Regions from separate parts of the Thioclava nitratireducens genome, predicted to be linked through region 1. Evidence: riboswitches for the same ligand, from Rfam matches in the RefSeq annotation. Region 1 holds a riboswitch; each other region holds the start of a gene.
The links. Region 1 has a riboswitch for thiamine pyrophosphate ahead of thiB (thiamine ABC transporter substrate binding subunit). Riboswitches for the same ligand answer to the same signal wherever they lie in the genome.
Positions count from the first base shown of each region.

Region 2: it holds a riboswitch for thiamine pyrophosphate, as region 1 does, so the genes downstream of both, thiM (hydroxyethylthiazole kinase) here and thiB (thiamine ABC transporter substrate binding subunit) in region 1, are expected to answer to the same signal.
Region 3: it holds a riboswitch for thiamine pyrophosphate, as region 1 does, so the genes downstream of both, thiC (phosphomethylpyrimidine synthase ThiC) here and thiB (thiamine ABC transporter substrate binding subunit) in region 1, are expected to answer to the same signal.

Region 1 is NZ_CP019437.1:3,048,161-3,050,421, forward strand. It holds gene BMG03_RS14545 (thiamine/thiamine pyrophosphate ABC transporter permease ThiP) at 1-30, opposite strand, end outside; gene thiB (thiamine ABC transporter substrate binding subunit) at 6-998, opposite strand; TPP riboswitch at 1,035-1,139, opposite strand; gene BMG03_RS14555 (DUF4139 domain-containing protein) at 1,314-2,261, shown strand, end outside.
Region 2 is NZ_CP019437.1:1,132,397-1,134,657, forward strand. It holds gene BMG03_RS05610 (pyrroloquinoline quinone-dependent dehydrogenase) at 1-39, opposite strand, end outside; gene BMG03_RS05615 (c-type cytochrome) at 83-538, opposite strand; TPP riboswitch at 850-944, shown strand; gene thiM (hydroxyethylthiazole kinase) at 1,006-1,794, shown strand; gene thiE (thiamine phosphate synthase) at 1,794-2,261, shown strand, end outside.
Region 3 is NZ_CP019437.1:862,305-864,565, reverse strand. It holds gene thiC (phosphomethylpyrimidine synthase ThiC) at 1-1,275, opposite strand, end outside; TPP riboswitch at 1,390-1,510, opposite strand; gene BMG03_RS04315 (S8 family peptidase) at 1,594-2,261, opposite strand, start outside.

The DNA of each region.
Region 1 (2,261 bases):
GCCTCTTATCTGGAGAAGGCGCGTTGCCATTCTTCCAGCGCCGGACCGCGCAGTTTCTCGGCCTCGGCCTCACCCAGGTAGAGCGTCTTGTCGGGCATCGGGAGTTTCTGGAACACCTCAGGCAGCTGATCGTGGGGCAGTTTCGCCGGGAAGGACCAGTTCGCCGTCGCGATCATGCCTTGGAAATCGGGGCTCAGCACGTAATCCATGAATTTCTGCGCCAGCTCGGGATGTTTCGAGGTCTTGAGCTGCGCGACCAGTTCGGGGGTGAAGTAATGCCCCTCGGGGAAGATCGCCGCAGCCTTGCTGTCGTCCTCCTCGGCCATGATGTGATAGGCGGGCGAGGTGACGTAGCTGAGCACCATATCCGCCTCGCCGTCGGTGAACATCCCGTAGGCCTCCGACCAGCCCGGCGTCACGGTCAGTACCTTGGGCGCGATCTTCGTCCACGCCTCTTCGGCCTTGTCGCCATAGATGTCCTTCACCCACAAGAGCAGCGACAGACCCGCGACCGAACTGCGCGGATCCTCGATGACGATCTTGTAGGCGTCGTCGGGCGCATCCAGCAGGTCCTGGAAGCTCGTGGGCGGGTTCTTCAGCTTGGTCTTGTCATAGACGAAGGCCAGTTCAGACCAGTCGAAGGGCAGAAAGATCGGATCGTCCCATTTGACCGGCATGGTCAGGTCGGACGTGTCCTCGTTATGCGGGGCGAACAGGCCCGTGGCGCGCGCCTTCGCGGTCACGTCGGTGTTCAGACCGATCGCGACATCGGCGGAGGTCTTGTCGCCTTCGAGCAGGATGCGCGGCAACACATCGCCCGCCACGAATTTCAGATCGCAATCGCAGGTCGCCTCGAACCCCTTCTCGATCGCGGGACCGGGGCCCCATTCGCTCGTGAAATAATCAGGCGCATAGACGGTGAGCACGGGCTTGTCCTCGGCCGCCGCCATCGTGGCGATCAGGCTCAGGGCTCCCGCAAGCATCAGGTGGGTTTTCATGCCTCACTCCTTGGGCTTGCCGGGCGGAGTGGGGCCGGACTATCCGGCTACCTTCCCTCCGCCGGTCTTAACCGGTTCAGGTTCAACGGGTTCGCGTGGATCGCATCTCAGCCGGATCATCCGGCACCCCGAGGTTGGGGCGCAACCTATGCGCGCGGGGCTTCGGACGCAAGGGCAAGCAGTCGTAGCCCCCCGACGCCTAGCACGAACGCTCTGGCGAGTTCCCGCCAGTGACGACCCGCGCCGGATTTCAATGGCTTGCAACTGCGCGCAGGCCGACGCAGGCTCAATCCGGAACGGATGTGGGAGGAACCGATGCGCATCACCCTGACGGCGGCCCTTATGGCCGCGACCGCCCTGCCCGCCTTGGCCGACACGATCGAGGCACCGGGCAAGATCACGGCCGTGACGCTCTTTCCGCAGGGCGCGCAGGTGGTGCGGCAGGTGGAGGTGAAGGCGCCCGAGGGCAGCCATGACCTGCTGGTTCCGGGGTTTCCCGAAGGCACCGACATCTCGACGCTGCGGGTGTCGGGTGACGGTGTGCAGATCGGCGCGGTGAGCCTGATCTCAGGGCGCGCGCCGGCGACCAGCGGAACCGAAAGCGCAGCGGTGAAGGCTGCGCGTGACCGGCTAGCCTCTGCAAAGGAAGCCCTTGCGGAAAAGGAAGACGCGGTGGCCGTGATCCGCGCCAAGGCGCAGGCCGCGCGCGACCAGATCACATATCTCAAGAACACCGACTCGCAGGTCACCGCGCCCGAACAGCTGCGCGCGCTGGCGCAGATGGTGGAGGATCAGATTCTCTCGGCCACCGAACGCGCAATCGCCGCCGAAGCGGAAGCGCGCCGCGCGGAAGCCGCGCTCGACCCCGCGAAAGAGGCGGTGAAACAGGCGCGAGCGGCGCTCGATGCGCTGCTGAACCCGGCGAAAGATCGAGAGATGCTCAGCGCGAAGGTGCAGGGCTCGGGCACGCTGACGATCACCTCTTACGTTAACAATGCCGGGTGGCAGCCCTCCTATGATCTGCGGCTCGACCGCGACAAGGGCGCGGTGGATATGGAGCGCTTCGTCTCGGTCCATCAGGCCACCGGCGAGGACTGGCGTAACGTCGACCTGACGCTCTCGACCGCTCGCCCCGGCGGGCGCGCAGAGCCAGGCGAAGTCTATCCGCGCCTCGCGCACATCGGCGACCCGGATGCGCCGCCCGCACCGGTGCCGATGAAGCGCTCCCTCGCGGCATCGGATGGCGCCGCCGCGCCGATGGCG
Region 2 (2,261 bases), 1.9 Mb from region 1:
GCCTCGCGAGGTCGCGGTGAATGGTGGCAAATGTGCCATGTTCGGTCCTCCTCTCTTGAAATGATCAGCCGCGGCGGTCGGGTCAGTCGCAGGATGACTGCGACGAGTCCGGCAACGGCTGCAGGTCCATCGCATCGATCGCTTTCTGGTCGATCGCGCTGTCCCCGGGTTTGAAACCGTTCTTGCAAAGCAGATAGGCGAATGTCTGGAGATACTGCTTGTCGGTCAGCTCGCCCGGGTCATCCTTGGGCATGTGCTTCGCGATGAAGTCGTATAGTTGCTTGCCGGTCATGCCGCTGTAATCGAGGCTGTCGGCGAATTTCTTGCCCGCCAGTGCCGGGCCTGCATCCCCCATCAGATCGCTGCCATGACAATCGGCGCAGTGCTTCTTGTACACGTCGTGGCCTGACGATGCCTGCTTGGATGTGAAAAGGGCCTGCTGGTCCGAAGAGCCCGGGTAGGCTGCGCTCGCGCAGAGGACAAGGGCGGTAACGAGGCCGGTCAGGGCCGTTCCGGAATGCGTGTCTAGACGTCTCATGCTAAAAAACCTCGCTCAATAATGCTGGGACGGAGCGGTGGGGGATATGGTTCCCCAACGGATGCAAGGTGCCTTTGTTCCATTCTGCTTTGCGGGCATCAGGCAGACGGGGCTGCACCGAGCATGTTTCGGATGGGAAAGCGGATCCGAAAACGACGCCGGTATCTTCGCTCTTTTCCGGCCTGACATATGACGGCGACCAGAATGGTTCCGCCGTTCAAGGATATGCGCTGGATGCTGATCGCGGCGAAGCTGTGGGCGCCTCGTCTGACCCGGCTTGACGGGCGGCGCGAAGGCTGTCACCTCTCGGAGCGAAGCGACAGGGGCGCTCGGGCAACCGGGCTGAGACGAACCCTTAGAACCTGAACCGGATAATGCCGGCGGAGGGAGGCGCGTGAGACGGTCAGGCGCGTTCCCGCCTTTGCCCCCTCGCACTTCTCCTGATGCCCGCAGCCAAGGAGAGAGCGATGGAAGATCCCGGACAATATCTCGCGGCGATGCGGCAGACCGCGCCGCTCGTTCACAACATCACCAATTACGTCGCGATGAACGTGATGGCGAATGTTCTGCTCGCCTCCGGCGCCTCGCCCGCGATGGTGCATGCGCGCGAGGAGGCGGCCGAGTTCGCCGGACTCGCGCAGGCGCTCAGCATCAATATCGGCACGGTGTCGCCGCCCTGGGCGGAGGCGATGGCGGCGGCGGCCAAGGTCGCGAGCGCGCAGGGAACCCCGTGGGTGCTAGACCCTGTCGCGGTCGGCGCGACGGATTATCGGCGTGCGCTCGGTGCGCGGCTCGTGGAACTGCGCCCGACGGCAATCCGCGGCAACGCGTCGGAGATCCTTGCGCTTGCGGGCGAGGCTGGCGCGGGGAAAGGGGCGGATTCCACTGAGAGTGTCGAGACCGCGGAAGGCGCCGCGCGGGCCTTGGCCCGGATGAGCGGGGCCGTAATTGCGGTGACCGGCGCGGTCGATTTTGTGACGGATGGGGAGCGCGCTGCGCGGGTCGCCAATGGCCATGCGATGATGCCGCGCGTGACCGCTCTGGGCTGTTCGCTGACTGGTCTGGTGGCTGCGTTTCTCGCAGGACAGCCTCGCTTCGAGGCGGTCGTCGCGGCGCTGGCTTATTTTGGGCTCGCCGGGGAGAGCGCCGGGGCGAGTGCCTCAGGCCCGGGAAGTTTTCAGGTCGCGTTCCTCGATGCGCTCTATGCGATCGACGCCGAGGCGCTGAGCGCCGGAGCTCGGATCGAATCCGCATGATGATCCCGTCCATCTGTTTCGTCACCGACCCGGCCGCCCCGCAGCCGGTGCTCGCGCAAGCCGTGGCCGCGGCACGGGGCGGTGCAGGCTGGGTGCAGCTGCGCGACAAGGTGCTCCCCGATGCAGAATTCGCCGCGCTGGCCCGGACGCTGGTCGAAGCGCTTGCCCCCTATGACGTGCCGCTGATCGTGAACGATAGGGTCGCGGTGGCCATCGAGATTGGGGCCGCCGGGCTGCATATCGGCCAGAGCGATGGCGACCCCGCCGCGATCCGCCGCCGGATCGGGCCCGACATGCTCCTAGGCCTCTCGATCGAGACCGAGGCGCAGATCGCCGCCGTTCCTCCCGGCATCGATTATCTCGGCGTCGGTCCGATCCATGCGACCGGCTCGAAGCCCGACCATGCCGCCCCGATCGGCCATTCAGGCTTTGCCCGGATCGTCTCGCGCACCGATCTTCCCTGCCTC
Region 3 (2,261 bases), 1.7 Mb from region 1:
GTGGCAGCACTCCAGCTGCTTGTCCATGTTCTCCTTGATCTTGTGCATCGCGACGTGACCGGGGCCTTCGATCATCACCTGACAGTCCTTCGCCCAGGCGATCTTCGTCAGTTCGCCCAGCGTCTCCAGCTCGGCGAATTGCGCAGCGTCATTGGCATCCGCGATCGAGCCCGGCCGCAGCCCGTCGCCGAGGCTGAACGAGACGTCGTAGCGGCGGCAGATGTCGCAGATCTCTTCGAAATGCTCGTAGAGGAAGCTCTCCTTGTGGTGATGCAGGCACCATTTCGCCATGATCGAGCCGCCCCGGCTGACGATCCCGGTCACGCGCTCCACCGTCATTGGCACCATGTGCAGACGCACCCCTGCATGGATCGTGAAGTAGTCGACGCCCTGCTCGGCCTGTTCGATCAGCGTGTCGCGGAAGACCTCCCATGTCAGGTCCTCGGCGATCCCGTTCACCTTCTCCAGCGCCTGATAGATCGGCACGGTCCCGATCGGCACGGGGCTGTTTCGGATGATCCATTCGCGGGTGTTGTGGATGTTGCGCCCGGTCGAGAGGTCCATCACGGTGTCGGCGCCCCAGCGGATCGCCCAGACCAACTTGTCGACCTCTTCCTCCATCGAGGAGGTGACGGCCGAGGTGCCCATGTTGGCGTTGATCTTCACGAGGAAATTGCGCCCGATGATCATCGGCTCGGCTTCCGGGTGGTTGATATTGGCCGGGATGATCGCGCGGCCTGCGGCGATCTCGTCGCGCACGAAATCCGGCGTCACGTAATCGGGCAGGTTCGCGCCCCAGTCCTGCCCGTCGCGCGGTCCTACGGCCTCGCGCAGCTGGTTCTCGCGGATCGCGACGAACTCCATCTCGGGCGTGATGATGCCTGCGCGGGCATAGGCCAGCTGCGTTACCGCGCGGTCGCCCTTGGCCCGCATCGGTTGCCGCCTGACCGGGAATTCCGGCGTCAGCCGCGCCCCTTGGGCAAAGCCGTTATCCTCGGGTCGGACATCGCGCCCGGTATATCTCTCGACATCGCCGCGCGCCTCGATCCATGCCCGACGCAGCGGTGCGAGACCGGCATTGATATCGGTCGTGGCCTCGGGGTCGGTGTAAGGGCCCGAACTGTCATAGACCGGCAGCGGTGCTTCCCCGGCAGTGGGGTGCACGGCGATCTCGCGCATCGGCACGCGCAGACCTTCATGCAAAGCGCCCTCGACGTAGATCTTGCGCGACGCCGGCAGCGGACCGGTGGTGATCTTGGGGTTGGGAATGTTCATCGTTTCGGTGCTCCTCAAGCATTCGATCTCAAAGGACACCAATTGAGAGACGCTTGGGAAACCAAAGGCCGAACGGCCTTTTGTCATGGCCCGCAACGATAGAAAGACTCTTCCCGGTCTGCGCGCCTAGCTTCCTACGCCAGTATCAACTGGGTCAGGTTCAAAGGGTCGCGTCACCGGGTTTTCACCCTGTCAGCCTCTCAGTCCCCTAAGCGGGACTCCCCTGCGTGATCCTGTTGTAGGAGCGAAGTGCGAACCTGGCAAGGCGCGTCCGCGTGGCATCCGGCGGTCGTGATCGGCGCGCCCGGCGTCAGCGGTTCAAAAGCGCGCCGTCCATCCCAGCGAAACCCCCATCGCGGAACGCTTCCCGGGTTCGTAGACAAGCCCCGCGCCGAGACGACCGATCCCCGCCGTGCGCGAATAGCCGAACTGAAGGTCGGGCTGAGGTGCTGCGCTTTCGATATTCACCGAGGAGGTCGTCATCACCACCTTGTCGGAGCGCGTGTTTCCGACGGCGGCCCCGACGGCGGTCGGCACGCTCATCGTCATCTTGCCCGAGGCAAGCGAGATGGGCGTCGAAATCCCGATGGAGACACGATCATCGCCGGACAGAAACCCTGTCTTGCTCAGGCCCACGGCATAGGCGTTCGAGTGCAGCCCGCTGCCAGAGCGAAGCAAACCGTCTCCGGAGAAGTTCGAACTGCCATTGGCCGCGGTGAACGCGAGAGAGGTGCCGTCACCGAGGGCGACGTTCATGCCGAGCTGAACGAAGCGGGTATCGCTGGACAGGCCGCCACCGAACGCGCCGCCCACCGAGGTTCCCAGGAAGCCGCCGTCTTCATGCAGGCTGCCGACGGTCATCGAGAGCTCGCCGGTGCCAAACCGGGCACTGAGCGAGCCGGCGATGTAATGCGAGGTGATATCTCCAGCCCCGCCGCCTGCCTGCGAAATCGACGCCGACAGCCCGTCGCCGAGGCCGATTTCGT